DNA from 3 places in the Metabacillus sp. cB07 genome. Region 3 is predicted to be linked to each of the others. Evidence: a T-box and tRNA genes for the amino acid it is inferred to sense, from the RefSeq annotation. Region 3 holds a T-box; the other regions hold tRNA genes.
What was found. A T-box is a leader RNA that pairs with one kind of tRNA and senses whether it is charged. The one in region 3 lies ahead of alaS (alanine--tRNA ligase), so its partner is inferred to be a tRNA-Ala.

Region 1 (5,715 bases), 1.4 Mb from region 3:
CCTCGTTCCAAGCTCTTTTGAAATAAACGGACTTTCAGAAAGAGGCAGGTAGCAGGCTGCTGCTGCAATCTGGTTTTTCTGAAGAATGACAGCTCCGTCATGAAGCGGAGTGTTCGGGATAAAAATATTGATTAAAAGCTCAGAAGATAAAGCTGAGTGAAGCGGTATGCCCGTTTCTATGTAATCGCTCATCCCTGTTTCTTTTTCAATTGTTACGAGTGCGCCGATACGGCGTTTTGCCATGTAATCCGTTGCTTTCAGGATGGCATCAATAATTTTTTGCTGTTCTTCCTCCTCTGGGGCCCCGCTTCTTGAGAAAAGTTTTCCCCGTCCCAGCTGCTCCAGTGCTCTCCGCAGCTCAGGCTGGAAAATAATAATAATCGCAAGAAAACCCCATGTTAACGCTTGGTCCATGAGCCATTGCAATGTTTGCAGCCCTAAATACTGGCTGAGTGTCCGAACGAGGATAATCACGATAATGCCTTTTAAAAGCTGAACGGCCTTCGTGCCCCGTATCACCATAATCAACTTATATATAACGAACCAAACCAGGAGAATATCAACGGCGATGCCGAGGTAGTGCAAGAATGGAAAATCCTCAAGTGCCATATTCTCTTCCTCCATCAGTTTTAGTCATTTGCACAGGACTATAACTACGATATTATATCATATAATCTGCAATTAAACCGTATTGTAGTCATTTAAGGACGGACAGCCTGCGCTCCAGAGTCCATATATCACGGCACCCCTTTCAGACAATAAAAAAAGGCCGCCGGGGCCCATTACTGAAAAATATCGACGACCTCTTTTGCAAGAGACTTCATTTGAAACCAGATCCACTCAAAGGCTTCATCAATTTCTTCAACTTTGCCTGTCACCTGGCCGGCTGAAGCCATATACCGCTCACCGTTAATGACAGTCACATCTCCCTCTACTTTTCCCTCGATCTTCAATGTACCGCCCTTGACTGTTACATCTCCCTGAACCGTTTCGCCTTCAGGAACGATAACCGTATTATTTTCAACAACCAGATTCGGCTGTTTGGATACACTGAAGTCTGAATCTCCCGACCAGGAAGAAAACAGGCTTCCTGTCATCAGCAGCACAAACAGGGAGGCAGCCGCAAGCATCGGATGACCTTTAAGCCACCTGCCAACACCTACTCGCTTCTTTTCTTCAGGAAGGCTGTTCATAACTGCCTGCGTGAAATTAGACGGAGCTTCAATATGTGAGGTGCTTTGCACCAGGGCGATGGATTTCTCCAGTTCATGCAGGTGCTGTGCACATTCAGTGCATGACTGAAGATGTTCTCTGAGGATCCTTTCATCCGCCTGCTTAATATCATGATCAAGATACTGATGAATCCGCTCGATCATTTCCTCTGAACATTTCACTTAACATCACCTCTACTTATAAATGCCTTAATTGCTTTCTGAGAGCTTCCCGTCCTCTGTGAATTCTTGTTTTTACCGTCCCGATCGGCATATTGAGAATTTCACTGATTTCAATTAAAGAAAGCTCATCTATATACTTTAATACGATGACCGACCGATATTTATCAGGGAGCTTTAAAATTTCTTTCTGAATCATTTGCTGAAGTTCCATTGTCGCAACCTGATCCTCAGGCAGCGCAACATCCGCTGCAACCTGGGAATACATAGTGAGCCCCTCTGTTCCGGCAACCTCTGCATCCAGATAGTAATCGGGCTTTTTCTTTCTGATCCGGTCAATTGTCAGGTTCGTTGCTATGCGGTACAGCCATGTTGAAAACTTTTTATCCATATCGTAGCTGTGAATGTTGACGTATGCCCGTATAAACGCTTCCTGAGCAATATCCTCAGCCTCATGAGAATTCCCAAGCATGCGGTAGCAAAGCTGATAAATCTTGTCCTTGTACAGATCTACAATTTCGGCAAATGCATTCTGGTCGCCTTTTTTCACTTGTTTAATTCTGTTTTTTACGATCGTCTCCATGATACCCCTTACCTCCGCACAAATCGCGGATTCCCCTTATTACGTATAAGCCGAATAAAAGGTTTCATTTTTTTTCACATAAAAATAGTTTAACAAATTTTAGGTGTCCTGTAGATGGCTTTTGAGGAGGTTTATCTTAAATCTATCTTAAAAGAATCCCGTAAAAATGGAAAGGGCATAGCCTCAATCGGCTATGCCTTTTGTACCCGTTATTATTTGAGCTTCTCTCCGAATAAAGAGCCCATTAAAGCAACAGCAACTGTTGCGGTTTTATTTTTTTCATCAAGAATCGGATTTACTTCAACAAACTCTGCTGATGTGATAATCTCTGATTCTGCAAGCATTTCCATGGCAAGATGGCTTTCCCTGTAGCTGATGCCGCCAATAACAGGTGTTCCGACACCAGGTGCATCATGAGGGTCAAGTCCGTCAAGATCCAATGATAGATGAACTCCATCCGTACGTTCCTTCAAATACTCGATGGTTTCCTCCATCACCTTCGTCATACCAAGGCGGTCAATTTCATGCATGGTATATACTTTGATTCCCTTTTCCTTAATCAGCTCTTTCTCACCCTGATCAAGCGACCTGGCACCTATAATCACAATGTTCTCAGGCTTTACTTTAGGTGTGTAGCCTCCAATTCTCGTGAGTGCCTCATCACCGATTCCAATGCTGACAGCAAGAGGCATACCATGAATATTGCCTGATGGTGACGTTTCTCCAGTGTTTAAATCGCCATGGGCATCGTACCAGATGACTCCGAGATTCTCATAGTGCTTTGACACCCCTGCAAGCGTCCCGATTGCAATGCTGTGGTCTCCGCCGAAAACAAGTGGAAAAGAACCCGATTTGATCGCTTCATCCACCTGATCTGAAAGCTTCACACTGGCCTCTGACACCGCTTTCAAATTTCTCAGGTTATTGGCTGCTTCTTCTTCTCTGTTCGCACGACCAATCTCAATATCGCCCTTATCTTCAATCTTATAGCTGAGCCCTTCTAATCTCTCAACAACACCGGCATATCGAATCGCACTCGGCCCCATATCGACACCGCGGCGCATTTGTCCAAGATCCATTGGTACTCCAATAATTGATATTCTTTCTTTCATCTCAATCATCCCCCTTATTAGAAGCCTGTGCCTCTATTGTACGTTCAAAAAGGGAGATGACTCAACTCGACAAAATTATGTATATATATACAGAGTTTTCTGTTAAATAAATGACTCAATAACTCCTCCGAACCATTTTTGGAAAACAAAAAAACCTAAGACCATATAGTCTTAGGTTTAAAGATGGAGCCTAGCGGGATCGAACCGCTGACCTCCTGCGTGCAAGGCAGGCGCTCTCCCAGCTGAGCTAAGGCCCCGAATATGGAGCGGAAGACGGGATTCGAACCCGCGACCCCCACCTTGGCAAGGTGGTGTTCTACCACTGAACTACTTCCGCAACATCATGCGGGTGAAGGGACTCGAACCCCCACGTCAAAGACACTAGATCCTAAGTCTAGCGCGTCTGCCAATTCCGCCACACCCGCATATTAAGGAAAAATGGTGTGCCATGAAGGACTCGAACCTTCGACCCTCTGATTAAAAGTCAGATGCTCTACCGACTGAGCTAATGGCACATAAATGAATTCAGTCTTAAGATCCTGCGCAGACACACAGTTCAAAAGAAAATGGCTGGGCTAGCTGGATTCGAACCAGCGCATGACGGAGTCAAAGTCCGTTGCCTTACCGCTTGGCTATAGCCCAATGAAAGTATGTAATTTATAAAATTGGAATTGACCGTAAAAAGGTTTATGTTAACTAACCTTATTATTTACAGTCCAGACAAAAACTATTCAATTCCAGCTTGTCTAAATAAAATGGTGGAGGGGGACGGATTCGAACCGCCGAACCCGGAGGGAGCGGATTTACAGTCCGCCGCGTTTAGCCACTTCGCTACCCCTCCACATTTCAGTGGTGCCGGCGAGAGGACTTGAACCCCCAACCTACTGATTACAAGTCAGTTGCTCTACCAATTGAGCTACACCGGCATTTGAAGTAAGATTATTTAATTCTTATGGTGGAGGATGACGGGCTCGAACCGCCGACCCTCTGCTTGTAAGGCAGATGCTCTCCCAGCTGAGCTAATCCTCCAGAAGAAAAGAATGTTTAGTATTTCACATAAAAAAACAATGGTGACCCGTACGGGATTCGAACCCGTGTTACCGCCGTGAAAGGGCGGTGTCTTAACCGCTTGACCAACGGGCCAGTTGAAGTTGTAATGTAAGCTCCCAACCGGGCTTGAACCGATGACCTCTTCCTTACCATGGAAGTGCTCTACCGACTGAGCTATGGAAGCATGGCTCCGCAGGTAGGACTCGAACCTACGACCGATCGGTTAACAGCCGATAGCTCTACCACTGAGCTACTGCGGAATAATATAATGATTTGTTCACAAGCCTGGCAACGTCCTACTCTCACAGGGGGAAACCCCCAACTACCATCGGCGCTAAAGAGCTTAACTTCCGTGTTCGGCATGGGAACGGGTGTGACCTCTTTGCCATCATCACCAGACATAGTGACAAAAATTATTATACTATGAAATCCGAAGATTTCAAGCTTTTTTTGAAAGAAGTTATTCTTTCAAAACTGAATAACGTTTGATAACAAGATTCACGTGCAACTTACGCTTAGTTAGACTGTGGTTAAGTCCTCGAACGATTAGTATCTGTCAGCTCCACACGTCACCGCGCTTCCACCTCAGACCTATCAACCTGATCATCTTTCAGGGTTCTTACTCACAAATGTGATGGGAAATCTCATCTTGAGGGGGGCTTCATGCTTAGATGCTTTCAGCACTTATCCCTTCCGCACATAGCTACCCAGCGATGCCTTTGGCAAGACAACTGGTACACCAGCGGTGCGTCCATCCCGGTCCTCTCGTACTAAGGACAGCTCCTCTCAAATTTCCTGCGCCCACGACGGATAGGGACCGAACTGTCTCACGACGTTCTGAACCCAGCTCGCGTACCGCTTTAATGGGCGAACAGCCCAACCCTTGGGACCGACTACAGCCCCAGGATGCGATGAGCCGACATCGAGGTGCCAAACCTCCCCGTCGATGTGGACTCTTGGGGGAGATAAGCCTGTTATCCCCGGGGTAGCTTTTATCCGTTGAGCGATGGCCCTTCCATGCGGAACCACCGGATCACTAAGCCCGACTTTCGTCCCTGCTCGACTTGTAGGTCTCGCAGTCAAGCTCCCTTGTGCCTTTACACTCTGCGAATGATTTCCAACCATTCTGAGGGAACCTTTGGGCGCCTCCGTTACATTTTAGGAGGCGACCGCCCCAGTCAAACTGCCCGCCTGACACTGTCTCCCAGCCCGGTAAGGGCTGCGGGTTAGAATTTCAATACAGCAAGGGTAGTATCCCACCAATGCCTCCACCGAAGCTTGCGCTCCGGCTTCCAAGGCTCCTACCTATCCTGTACAAGCTGTACCAAAATTCAATATCAGGCTGCAGTAAAGCTCCACGGGGTCTTTCCGTCCTGTCGCGGGTAACCTGCATCTTCACAGGTACTATAATTTCACCGAGTCTCTCGTTGAGACAGTGCCCAGATCGTTACGCCTTTCGTGCGGGTCGGAACTTACCCGACAAGGAATTTCGCTACCTTAGGACCGTTATAGTTACGGCCGCCGTTTACTGGGGCTTCGGTTCAAAGCTTCGCTTGCGCTAACCTCTCCCCTTAACCTT
Region 2 (5,715 bases), 360 kb from region 3:
GGAAGGGGAGTGAAAAGATCCTGAAACCGTGTGCTTACAAGTAGTCAGAGCCCGTTAACGGGTGATGGCGTGCCTTTTGTAGAATGAACCGGCGAGTTACGATCCCGTGCAAGGTTAAGTTGATGAGACGGAGCCGCAGCGAAAGCGAGTCTGAATAGGGCGAATTAGTACGTGGTCGTAGACCCGAAACCAGGTGATCTACCCATGTCCAGGGTGAAGTTCAGGTAACCCTGAATGGAGGGCCCGAACCCACGCACGTTGAAAAGTGCGGGGATGAGGTGTGGGTAGCGGAGAAATTCCAATCGAACTTGGAGATAGCTGGTTCTCTCCGAAATAGCTTTAGGGCTAGCCTCGAGTATGAGAGTCTTGGAGGTAGAGCACTGATTGGACTAGGGGCCCTCATCGGGTTACCGAATTCAGTCAAACTCCGAATGCCAAAGACTTGCTCCTCGGGAGTCAGACTGCGAGTGATAAGATCCGTAGTCAAGAGGGAAACAGCCCAGACCGCCAGCTAAGGTCCCAAAGTATACGTTAAGTGGAAAAGGATGTGGAGTTGCTTAGACAACCAGGATGTTGGCTTAGAAGCAGCCACCATTTAAAGAGTGCGTAATAGCTCACTGGTCGAGTGACTCTGCGCCGAAAATGTACCGGGGCTAAACGTATCACCGAAGCTGCGGACTGTTCTTACGAACAGTGGTAGGAGAGCGTTCTAAGGGCGTCGAAGCCAGACCGGAAGGACTGGTGGAGCGCTTAGAAGTGAGAATGCCGGTATGAGTAGCGAAAGAGGGGTGAGAATCCCCTCCACCGAATGCCTAAGGTTTCCTGAGGAAGGCTCGTCCGCTCAGGGTTAGTCGGGACCTAAGCCGAGGCCGAAAGGCGTAGGCGATGGACAACAGGTTGATATTCCTGTACCACCTCCTCACCATTTGAGCAATGGGGGGACGCAGGAGGATAGGGCAAGCGCGCTGTTGGATATGCGCGTCCAAGCAGTTAGGCCGGGAAGTAGGCAAATCCGCTTCCCATATAAGGCTGAGCTGTGATGGCGAGGGAAATTTAGTACCGAAGTTCCTGATTCCACACTGCCAAGAAAAGCCTCTAGCGAGGTGAGAGGTGCCCGTACCGCAAACCGACACAGGTAGGCGAGGAGAGAATCCTAAGGTGAGCGAGAGAACTCTCGTTAAGGAACTCGGCAAAATGACCCCGTAACTTCGGGAGAAGGGGTGCTTTTTAGGGTGAATAGCCCTGAAAAGCCGCAGTGAATAGGCCCAGGCGACTGTTTAGCAAAAACACAGGTCTCTGCGAAGCCGCAAGGCGAAGTATAGGGGCTGACGCCTGCCCGGTGCTGGAAGGTTAAGGGGAGAGGTTAGCGCAAGCGAAGCTTTGAACCGAAGCCCCAGTAAACGGCGGCCGTAACTATAACGGTCCTAAGGTAGCGAAATTCCTTGTCGGGTAAGTTCCGACCCGCACGAAAGGCGTAACGATCTGGGCACTGTCTCAACGAGAGACTCGGTGAAATTATAGTACCTGTGAAGATGCAGGTTACCCGCGACAGGACGGAAAGACCCCGTGGAGCTTTACTGCAGCCTGATATTGAATTTTGGTACAGCTTGTACAGGATAGGTAGGAGCCTTGGAAGCCGGAGCGCAAGCTTCGGTGGAGGCATTGGTGGGATACTACCCTTGCTGTATTGAAATTCTAACCCGCAGCCCTTACCGGGCTGGGAGACAGTGTCAGGCGGGCAGTTTGACTGGGGCGGTCGCCTCCTAAAATGTAACGGAGGCGCCCAAAGGTTCCCTCAGAATGGTTGGAAATCATTCGCAGAGTGTAAAGGCACAAGGGAGCTTGACTGCGAGACCTACAAGTCGAGCAGGGACGAAAGTCGGGCTTAGTGATCCGGTGGTTCCGCATGGAAGGGCCATCGCTCAACGGATAAAAGCTACCCCGGGGATAACAGGCTTATCTCCCCCAAGAGTCCACATCGACGGGGAGGTTTGGCACCTCGATGTCGGCTCATCGCATCCTGGGGCTGTAGTCGGTCCCAAGGGTTGGGCTGTTCGCCCATTAAAGCGGTACGCGAGCTGGGTTCAGAACGTCGTGAGACAGTTCGGTCCCTATCCGTCGTGGGCGCAGGAAATTTGAGAGGAGCTGTCCTTAGTACGAGAGGACCGGGATGGACGCACCGCTGGTGTACCAGTTGTCTTGCCAAAGGCATCGCTGGGTAGCTATGTGCGGAAGGGATAAGTGCTGAAAGCATCTAAGCATGAAGCCCCCCTCAAGATGAGATTTCCCATCACATTTGTGAGTAAGAACCCTGAAAGATGATCAGGTTGATAGGTCTGAGGTGGAAGCGCGGTGACGTGTGGAGCTGACAGATACTAATCGTTCGAGGACTTAACCACAGTCTAACTAAGCGTGAATTGCACGTGAATCTTGTTATCAAACGTTATTCAGTTTTGAAAGAATAACTTCTTTCAAAAAAAAGCTTGAAATCTTCGGATTTCATAGTATAATAATTTTTGTCACTATGTCTGGTGATGATGGCAAAGAGGTCACACCCGTTCCCATGCCGAACACGGAAGTTAAGCTCTTTAGCGCCGATGGTAGTTGGGGGTTTCCCCCTGTGAGAGTAGGACGTTGCCAGGCTGCTGACAAAAATTAAACCCGGAGGATTAGCTCAGCTGGGAGAGCATCTGCCTTACAAGCAGAGGGTCGGCGGTTCGAGCCCGTCATCCTCCACCATATGATTTTTTTGGACATGCCGGTGTAGCTCAATTGGTAGAGCAACTGACTTGTAATCAGTAGGTTGGGGGTTCAAGTCCTCTCGCCGGCACCACCAGATTTACTATATTTGTGCCATTAGCTCAGTCGGTAGAGCATCTGACTTTTAATCAGAGGGTCGAAGGTTCGAGTCCTTCATGGCACACCATTTTTCCTTAATATGCGGGTGTGGCGGAATTGGCAGACGCGCTAGACTTAGGATCTAGTGTCTTTGACGTGGGGGTTCGAGTCCCTTCACCCGCATGATATTGCGGAAGTAGTTCAGTGGTAGAACACCACCTTGCCAAGGTGGGGGTCGCGGGTTCGAATCCCGTCTTCCGCTCTTTGAATAAGCCGGGGTGGCGGAACTGGCAGACGCACAGGACTTAAAATCCTGCGGTAGGTGACTACCGTACCGGTTCGATTCCGGTCCTCGGCACCACACACATTTAATATGCGCCCGTAGCTCAATTGGATAGAGCGTTTGACTACGGATCAAAAGGTTATGGGTTCGACTCCTATCGGGCGCGCCATATTACGGGAAGTAGCTCAGCTTGGTAGAGCACTTGGTTTGGGACCAAGGGGTCGCAGGTTCGAATCCTGTCTTCCCGACCATTTTCATAGATTTAAGGGGCCTTAGCTCAGCTGGGAGAGCGCCTGCCTTGCACGCAGGAGGTCAGCGGTTCGATCCCGCTAGGCTCCACCATTTTAATAGAAGTAATTGACTTTGTTCCTGGGGCGGTGTAGCTCAGCTGGCTAGAGCGTACGGTTCATACCCGTGAGGTCGTGGGTTCGACTCCCTCCGCCGCTACCAAAAAAGGACCTTTAGCTCAGTTGGTTAGAGCAGACGGCTCATAACCGTCCGGTCGTAGGTTCGAGTCCTACAAGGTCCACCATTCTATTTTCCATACGGAGGTATACCCAAGTCCGGCTGAAGGGATCGGTCTTGAAAACCGACAGGGGGGTCAAACCCCGCGGGGGTTCGAATCCCTCTACCTCCTCCATTTCTTTTATCTTCAGCAAAACAAATCAGCACTAATTATTATTATCGCGGGGTGGAGCAGTCTGGTAGCTCGTCGGGCTCATAACCCGAAGGTCGCAGGTTCAAATCCTGTCCCCGCAACCAAATGGTCCCGTGGTGTAGCGGTTAACATGCCTGCCTGTCACGCAGGAGATCGCCGGTTCGATCCCGGTCGGGACCGCCATTCTTATAAAGGCTTGGTAGCTCAGTCGGTAGAGCAAAGGACTGAAAATCCTTGTGTCGGCGGTTCGATTCCGTCCCAAGCCACCATTTTCTTTTGCAAATATTTTAGCTTTAGACATTTTACAGATAGTGGCGGTTGTGGCGAAGTGGTTAACGCACCAGATTGTGGCTCTGGCATTCGTGGGTTCGATTCCCATCAGTCGCCCCATTTTATCTTTATTTACTGCGGGTGTAGTTTAATGGTAAAACCTCAGCCTTCCAAGCTGATGTCGTGGGTTCGATTCCCATCACCCGCTCCAATAATGGGCCTATAGCTCAGCTGGTTAGAGCGCACGCCTGATAAGCGTGAGGTCGATGGTTCGAGTCCATTTAGGCCCACCATTCCTATTATGGGAGCATATATGATTTTCCGCAGTAGCTCAGTGGTAGAGCTATCGGCTGTTAACCGATCGGTCGTAGGTTCGAGTCCTACCTGCGGAGCCATTTATTCTGGGGAAGTACTCAAGTGGCTGAAGAGGCGCCCCTGCTAAGGGTGTAGGTCGCGTAAGCGGCGCGAGGGTTCAAATCCCTCCTTCTCCGCCAGAAGGCATGCTCCGGCCCGTTGGTCAAGCGGTTAAGACACCGCCCTTTCACGGCGGTAACACGGGTTCGAATCCCGTACGGGTCATCATTAAGAAAAGTGTTGCACATTGTGCAGCGCTTTTTTTGTTGTTAGAAAAGATAGCCGTTATGAAAAACGCCGTAAAGCGTACCTATCCTCCACAATGATTCCGTCAACGGGATCTCGACTCCCATAAGGCAGCTCAGACCATCTCCAAGGAACGAATGAACCCTGTATCCCCGTTAAAATATGACTTCAAAAAATCCTTCTTTCCCTTAAAATATGTTTTCAACAAATAATATATATTTCTGTTACTCAAAAAGGTTTGAATGTTTTTCATTAGAGGTATAAGTAATGGTAATAAAGAAACCGTGATTAAAAGGTCGTGAAAATTTCGACAAATATAAGAGGATTTGTCGAATTAACTGTTTTTGTGATATAGCATACTGCATTTGCTGAGATTGTATTTTTTTGTTAATATGACCGGATTTTCTCATCGAATATGACTTATTTAGTAAATAAGACTGATGTTCATTTCACCAACATTCTATCCTTCCTTCCTTTCTTTATTCGACATCATTTTAAAAGTATAATGTTTTGAAAAATGAATGGCTGTTCATGACATTTCGTGTCAATAAGTAGAAGCGCTTACAAAAAAGGTAATCCTTCCTTCTGATTGAAATAAGAATTAAGATTACTTTATAGAAAGGGTGATGGGAATGAATCTTGCTACGCCAACTGATTTTGAGGTGCATCTTTTCCATGAAGGAAATTTGTTCAGAGCTCATGAATTGTTTGGTGCCCGCAGCAGCGTGCGAAACGGTGTGAGCGGAACAGTATTCACAGTTTGGGCTCCTCATGCGCTTGAGGTGCGGGTTGCAGGTGATTTTAATCACTGGGACGGCACTGGACACAAGCTTGAGAAGCTGAATGAACAGGGAATCTGGTCTGCTTTTATTGATGGCATCGAAGAGGGTGATCTCTATAAATATGAGATTATCACTCAAAAGCATGAAAAAATTCTGAAGGCTGATCCATTTGCCTTTTATTCTGAGCTGAAGCCAAATACAGCTTCTGTTGTTTACAATCTTGGAGGGTATAAATGGAATGATAAAAACTGGCAGAGAAAAAAACGCCAAAAGGAAATTTATCA
Region 3 (5,715 bases):
GAGCCGCTACTTCTTTAATCAGTTTGCCGGAATGATAGCCTTTCTTAACTAGATCGCCTGTTACACCAGCTGCAAGACTGACTTTCCCGTCATGAGCTGCACCTAGAATAACAACCGCTGATCCAAGTTTCTGCTTCAGCTCATCCACCATAGAACGCAGGCTGTTCATGTCTTTTGCACTTACTTTGCTTGCAAGAAGAGTGACTCCGTCAATTTCCGCAGCCTGGCTCAGCAAGCTTCCAGCTTCTACGTTGCCCAGTTTTGCTGTCAGTGATTCATTCTCCCTTTGCAGAGCACGGACCTCTAATAGCAGTGAGTCAACCCGGCTTGCAGCATCTTTCGGGCTTGATTTAAGTTTACCTGCAACGTCTGAAAGGATAGAAAGCTGATCTTTAACAAGCTGGTATGCGCCTTGTCCTGTTACAGCTTCAATTCTTCGGGTTCCGGCGCCAATTCCTGATTCAGCCACAAGTTTAAACATGCCGATGGACGCTGTATTGTCAACATGGCAGCCTCCGCAAAGCTCAAGGCTGTAATCGCCGACTTGAACGACACGGACAATATCTCCGTATTTCTCGCCGAACAGAGCCATTGCACCCATTTCTTTCGCTTCAGCAATCGGCTTAAGCTCAATATTCACTCCGATGCTTTTCCAGATCTGTTCATTGACGATCTGTTCAATTTGCTCAAGTTCCTCAGGCTGCACCTGACCGAAATGAGAGAAGTCAAAGCGGAGTCTTTCTCCTGTTACAAGAGAGCCTGCCTGATTGACATGTCCTCCAAGGACATCTTTAAGAGCCTGGTGCAAAAGATGTGTCGCTGTATGATTTTTAATAACGGCACTGCGTGTTTTTTCATCAACAGAAGCTGTTACCTCGTCATTTGTTTTCACTGTCCCGCTAACAACAATGGCCGTATGAAGGTTCTGGCCGTTTGGAGCTTTTTGGACATGCTTGACCTGAAGCTTAACAGCTTCACTTTCAATTGTGCCCTCATCTGCAATCTGTCCGCCGCTCTCTGCATAAAACGGCGTTTCATTCAGAATCAGCTGAACTTCTTCTCCTTCATGCGCTTCACTGATGATCTCGCCGTTTTTCAAAAGAACGGAAACAGAAGCTTTTGCTGTAAGGCTGCTGTAGCCGACAAACGTGCTGTCTGCTTTAATTTCTCCGAGCACTCCGCCCTGAACCTGCATGGAATCAACATCCTGCCTTGCAGCACGTGCCCGCTCGCGCTGGCCTTCCATCTCTCTTTTGAAGCCTTCATGGTCGATTTCCATCTGCTCTTCCTGTGCATATTCCTCTGTTAATTCAACAGGGAATCCGTACGTATCGTAGAGACGGAATACATCCGCACCAGGAATGACTGAGCTGCCTTTAGCTTTTTGGACTTTGACCACTTCTGATAGAATTGCCAGGCCGTCATTCAGTGTTTCATGGAAACGTTCTTCTTCGTTTTTGATCACCTTTTGGATAAATTCTGTTTTCGCCTGCACTTCCGGATAAAAATCAACCATAATTTCTCCGACAACCGGAACGAGTTCATACATGAACGGGCGGTTGATGGAGAGCTTTTTAGCATACCTCACAGCACGGCGGAGAAGGCGTCTAAGTACATAGCCGCGGCCTTCGTTAGAAGGAAGCGCTCCGTCACCGACTGCGAATGTCACTGTCCGGATATGATCGGCAATCACTTTGAAGGCTTCATCTTTCTCAGCATCCACGCGGTATTTTTCGCCAGATGCGTTTTCTGTTGCACCAATGATCGGCATGAACAGATCTGTATCGAAGTTAGTCGGCACATCCTGAATGACCGAAACCATCCGCTCAAGGCCCATGCCTGTATCGATGTTTTTCTTAGGCAGCGGAGTATACGTTCCGTCTGAATTATGGTTGAACTCAGAGAACACCAGGTTCCACACTTCAAGATAGCGCTCATTTTCACCGCCAGGATAAAGCTCAGGGTCCTGCGGGTCATTTCCGTATGATTCTCCTCTATCGTAGAAAATCTCTGTATTCGGTCCGCTCGGGCCTTCTCCGATATCCCAGAAGTTGCCCTCCAAGCGGATAATACGCTCTTCCGGAACACCGATTTTGTCTTTCCAGATCAGGAACGCTTCATCATCTTCCGGATGAATTGTAACCGAAAGCTTCTCAGGGTCAAAACCGATCCAGTTCTTGTCCGTAAGAAATTCCCAAGCCCATTCAATCGCCTCTACTTTGAAGTAGTCGCCGATGGAAAAGTTGCCGAGCATTTCAAAAAACGTATGATGACGAGCCGTTTTTCCGACGTTTTCAATGTCATTTGTGCGGATTGATTTCTGGGCGTTGCAAATTCTCGGATTTGCAGGAATCACCCGGCCATCAAAGTATTTTTTTAATGTAGCAACCCCGCTGTTGATCCATAAAAGCGACGGATCTTCATGCGGCACGAGAGATGCACTTGGTTCCACTGCATGCCCTTTTTCTTTAAAGAAGTCCAAGAACATTTGGCGTACTTGCGCTGAGGTTAGTGTTTTCATCTTTGTTCCTCCTTTTAAATGTCTGCAAATAAAAAACTCCCGCCTCTGTGAAAATCACGCTTGATTTTCACAGGGACGAGAGATTGCTCGCGGTACCACCCTGATTATAGACATAATAGTCCATCACTTCATTAAAACCGTAACGTGGTTTCACCGGCAGGGTTTGCCTGCACTCCGGAATAGCCTTCTGTTTCCCTTCATCTCAGAGCTCTCTCAGCGTACAAGCCCCTCTCTTGTCAGATGGTCTGAAACATACTCGTTCCTTCATCGTTTTCCTATTTGCGCTTTATACGCTGAATTATAGTTTAACGCCAACCCATTGTCAATGCTGTCTTCTCAGCTGCATGAGATGCATGAGTGTGACTTTCAGCACCGCAAGCACCGGTACAGCCAGAATCAGCCCGACGATGCCGGCTATTTCACCGCCGGCAAGCAAAGCAAGCATAATCACAATCGGATGCATGTGAAGGCTTCTCCCGACGATCAGCGGACCGAGAATGTTCCCTTCAATAAACTGCAGCGTGAAAATAATGGCCGCAACAATCAAGACGGTGTTTACAGACATCGATGCAGCAATAATGACAGCCGGAATGGCTCCGATGACAGGCCCAAAATACGGGATGACATTCGTAACACCAATCAGAATTCCGATAACGAGCGGATACTTAATATCAAAAAACCAAAGAGAAACAAACGCAAGAAGTCCAATAATCACACAGACGAGCAGCTGTCCTCTTATATAGCTTCCAAGCGACTGATCCACATCTCTGACAAATACGGAAGCCTCCGCTCTCCATCTTTTAGGAGTCAAATACCAGGCTGCTTTTTTCAGCTGCTCATAATCCTTCAGCATATAAAAAACCAGAAATGGAATCAGCGCGAGAACCAGGACGTAATCAACAGCCTTGCCCAGACTGCTCAGAATTTTATCAATCCAGTATGAAAACCAGGCTTCAACATTCTGAAATCCCTCTTCAATCCTTGTGTGTATTTCATCAGGGAACCGGTCCGTCTGGGTGTGAACCATCTCAAGCCAGCCCTGGTATTTCTGCTCAAGCACAGGAAAACTGGCCGACAATTCCTTCAGCTGAATAATCATCACCGGAATGCCTTTATAGAGGCCGTAGCCGACACCGCCAAAGAACAGGGTGTAGATGATCAGGATGGAAAGTGTCCGCGGAACACCTGTAGAGTGGAGCTTTTCAATGACCGGATGCAGCAAGTATGTAATAAAGCCTGCAATTAAAAAAGGGATCAGGATGGCCTTTATCATCATGTACAAAGGATCCCACAGTACTCTCAGCTTCATAAAGAGAAAAACAGAAAGCAGGATCAGAAGGAATATTGCGATTCTAAGCAGCCATTTGACATATCGTTCTCTCAAGTTGCATCCCCTCCTCGTCTTTAGTTTGGTGATGGAGGGGGGAATTATTCATTTGCGGGGAAAGAAGAATGAGTGCTTATTATTAAGTGGTGCATCCACTGTACCCAAACTAAAAAGCAGCCAGGTCCCCTGACTGCTTTTCATCATGCGCGCATCAGAATAGTTTCTTGATGCGTTTTTTCATTTTTTTCATGTCCCGCTTAGAAACGGATACACGTCCAAGTAAATCTGTAAGCATTGAGGTCATTCGCCGGTTCATACTCATTTCCCCCTTGCTGCGTTTACATGCTGATTGTTCGGTCATCATCTGAGAAAAGATCATCAAGAGAACTGAGCGAACCGTCCTCTTCCACCTGGTGGGTGAAAATCTGTCCTTTAGATACAGACAGCTCTATGAAGCATCCCCAGCAGTAATACTGGTTTACGCCGATTTTGCCTATATCTTTGCTTTTGCAATTCGGGCATTTCAACAATTTGGTGCACCTCGCTAATGAATAAAATCCATGACGATTGCATCTTTGCTGATCGTTAAAGTCCCTGGAGGATCAAGTTTCTTCTTTCCCTCCATCATGTCTGCAAAGAATCCGTCCGTCAGTTCATATGCTACAATGGTGCCCAAATGTTCAGAAAAATATACATCTGCGAGAAGACCAAGCTTCTCACCCTCTGCAGAAAAAACCTCTTTGTATTGGATTCGGCGGCGTGATGTCAGGAAATAAGCTTCTCTGAATTCAGACAGCGATTTCAGCGTGCTTCTTCCTTTCATCATGATTCCGTCCTTGCCGATGGTGCAAATCGATTCACTCGGTACGATGCGCCCTTTTTTAAAAAAGCCTTTTTCATGCAGCAAAAGTCCGGTGAAACGGCCGTTTTTATCAAGGCATGCATCACATACATACCCTGCTATATACCCGTCTTCCAGATCGACTACAGGAAGGCCTCTGAGCTCTGTGAATGTCCGCAGGAGAAACTCCCCCTTTCCGAACACTCTTAGATTCTGCTGTCTTCCATAAAGTCATACGGGGTAATGCCTTCCATTCCGATCATGGCATCTGCCGCGCCGAATGGAAGCTCTGACTCGAGCTCCTGTTTTTCTTCCTGCTTTTGCGACAGCTTCATGCGAAGGGACGTCTGCCGGCTCAGATGATCGCGGTTTTCGATACCCCTGAGAAGCGCATCCTGCTCTCCGCAAAGAATCAGAAACTGCTTACTTCGGGTGATGGCCGTATAAATAAGGTTCCGCCTTAGCATCCGGTAGTAGCTCTTCACAACCGGCACAACCACAATAGGAAATTCGCTGCCCTGGGATTTATGGATGGAGCAGCAGAACGCATGCGTAAACTGAGTAAAATCTGATTTTGTATACGTCACTTCATTACCGTCAAAGGAAATGACGATCATATCTTCTTTTTCTGTGTTTTCCTTCGCATAAAAGATGGAGACAATCTCCCCGATATCCCCGTTGTACACATTGCTTTCAGGCTGATTGACGAGCTGAAGCACTTTATCTCCTGAACGGTACACCGTTTCTCCGAATTTCATTTCCCGTTTGCTGGGGGATTTGGGATTGAACAGCTCCTGCAGCATCACGTTCAGCTGGTCAATGCCTGCAGGACCTCTGTACATGGGGGCAAGTACCTGCACATCGCGTGCGGTATACCCTTTCTTAATAGCATTCGCAATAACCTTTTCCACCACTTCTTTTACCTGAGTGCCGCTGCACCTGATAAAGGACCGGTCTTTCGTCGGGGCGGAAAGGTTTTCAGGAAGCCTCCCTTTTTTGATATCATGGGCAAGCTCAATAATGGAT

Region 1: it has a tRNA-Ala gene. The T-box ahead of alaS (alanine--tRNA ligase) is inferred to sense a tRNA for this amino acid. The anticodon was not compared.
Region 2: it has a tRNA-Ala gene. The T-box ahead of alaS (alanine--tRNA ligase) is inferred to sense a tRNA for this amino acid. The anticodon was not compared.

Annotation. Positions count from the first base shown of each region.
Region 1 is NZ_CP069296.1:171,794-177,508, reverse strand. Features, by position in the region: gene cdaA (diadenylate cyclase CdaA) at 1-609, opposite strand, end outside; gene JOJ89_RS01040 (anti-sigma factor family protein) at 783-1,394, opposite strand; gene sigW (RNA polymerase sigma factor SigW) at 1,411-1,974, opposite strand; gene rocF (arginase) at 2,187-3,086, opposite strand; tRNA gene JOJ89_RS01025 (tRNA-Ala) at 3,271-3,343, opposite strand; tRNA gene JOJ89_RS01020 (tRNA-Gly) at 3,349-3,423, opposite strand; tRNA gene JOJ89_RS01015 (tRNA-Leu) at 3,431-3,511, opposite strand; tRNA gene JOJ89_RS01010 (tRNA-Lys) at 3,526-3,601, opposite strand; tRNA gene JOJ89_RS01005 (tRNA-Gln) at 3,654-3,728, opposite strand; tRNA gene JOJ89_RS01000 (tRNA-Tyr) at 3,843-3,927, opposite strand; tRNA gene JOJ89_RS00995 (tRNA-Thr) at 3,937-4,012, opposite strand; tRNA gene JOJ89_RS00990 (tRNA-Val) at 4,040-4,115, opposite strand; tRNA gene JOJ89_RS00985 (tRNA-Glu) at 4,155-4,229, opposite strand; tRNA gene JOJ89_RS00980 (tRNA-Thr) at 4,248-4,320, opposite strand; tRNA gene JOJ89_RS00975 (tRNA-Asn) at 4,322-4,396, opposite strand; rRNA gene rrf (5S ribosomal RNA) at 4,420-4,535, opposite strand; rRNA gene JOJ89_RS00965 (23S ribosomal RNA) at 4,663-5,715, opposite strand, start outside.
Region 2 is NZ_CP069296.1:3,284,778-3,290,492, reverse strand. Features, by position in the region: rRNA gene JOJ89_RS16935 (23S ribosomal RNA) at 1-2,399, shown strand, start outside; rRNA gene rrf (5S ribosomal RNA) at 2,528-2,643, shown strand; tRNA gene JOJ89_RS16925 (tRNA-Val) at 2,664-2,739, shown strand; tRNA gene JOJ89_RS16920 (tRNA-Thr) at 2,758-2,833, shown strand; tRNA gene JOJ89_RS16915 (tRNA-Lys) at 2,851-2,926, shown strand; tRNA gene JOJ89_RS16910 (tRNA-Leu) at 2,941-3,021, shown strand; tRNA gene JOJ89_RS16905 (tRNA-Gly) at 3,029-3,100, shown strand; tRNA gene JOJ89_RS16900 (tRNA-Leu) at 3,111-3,199, shown strand; tRNA gene JOJ89_RS16895 (tRNA-Arg) at 3,214-3,290, shown strand; tRNA gene JOJ89_RS16890 (tRNA-Pro) at 3,296-3,372, shown strand; tRNA gene JOJ89_RS16885 (tRNA-Ala) at 3,388-3,463, shown strand; tRNA gene JOJ89_RS16880 (tRNA-Met) at 3,495-3,571, shown strand; tRNA gene JOJ89_RS16875 (tRNA-Ile) at 3,577-3,653, shown strand; tRNA gene JOJ89_RS16870 (tRNA-Ser) at 3,669-3,761, shown strand; tRNA gene JOJ89_RS16865 (tRNA-Met) at 3,807-3,883, shown strand; tRNA gene JOJ89_RS16860 (tRNA-Asp) at 3,887-3,962, shown strand; tRNA gene JOJ89_RS16855 (tRNA-Phe) at 3,973-4,048, shown strand; tRNA gene JOJ89_RS16850 (tRNA-His) at 4,094-4,169, shown strand; tRNA gene JOJ89_RS16845 (tRNA-Gly) at 4,187-4,260, shown strand; tRNA gene JOJ89_RS16840 (tRNA-Ile) at 4,266-4,342, shown strand; tRNA gene JOJ89_RS16835 (tRNA-Asn) at 4,370-4,444, shown strand; tRNA gene JOJ89_RS16830 (tRNA-Ser) at 4,453-4,543, shown strand; tRNA gene JOJ89_RS16825 (tRNA-Glu) at 4,557-4,628, shown strand; gene glgB (1,4-alpha-glucan branching enzyme) at 5,282-5,715, shown strand, end outside.
Region 3 is NZ_CP069296.1:2,920,052-2,925,766, forward strand. Features, by position in the region: gene alaS (alanine--tRNA ligase) at 1-2,521, opposite strand, end outside; T-box leader at 2,590-2,798, opposite strand; gene JOJ89_RS15070 (AI-2E family transporter) at 2,844-3,905, opposite strand; gene JOJ89_RS15080 (hypothetical protein) at 4,187-4,378, opposite strand; gene JOJ89_RS15085 (PRC-barrel domain-containing protein) at 4,393-4,893, opposite strand; gene recD2 (SF1B family DNA helicase RecD2) at 4,896-5,715, opposite strand, start outside.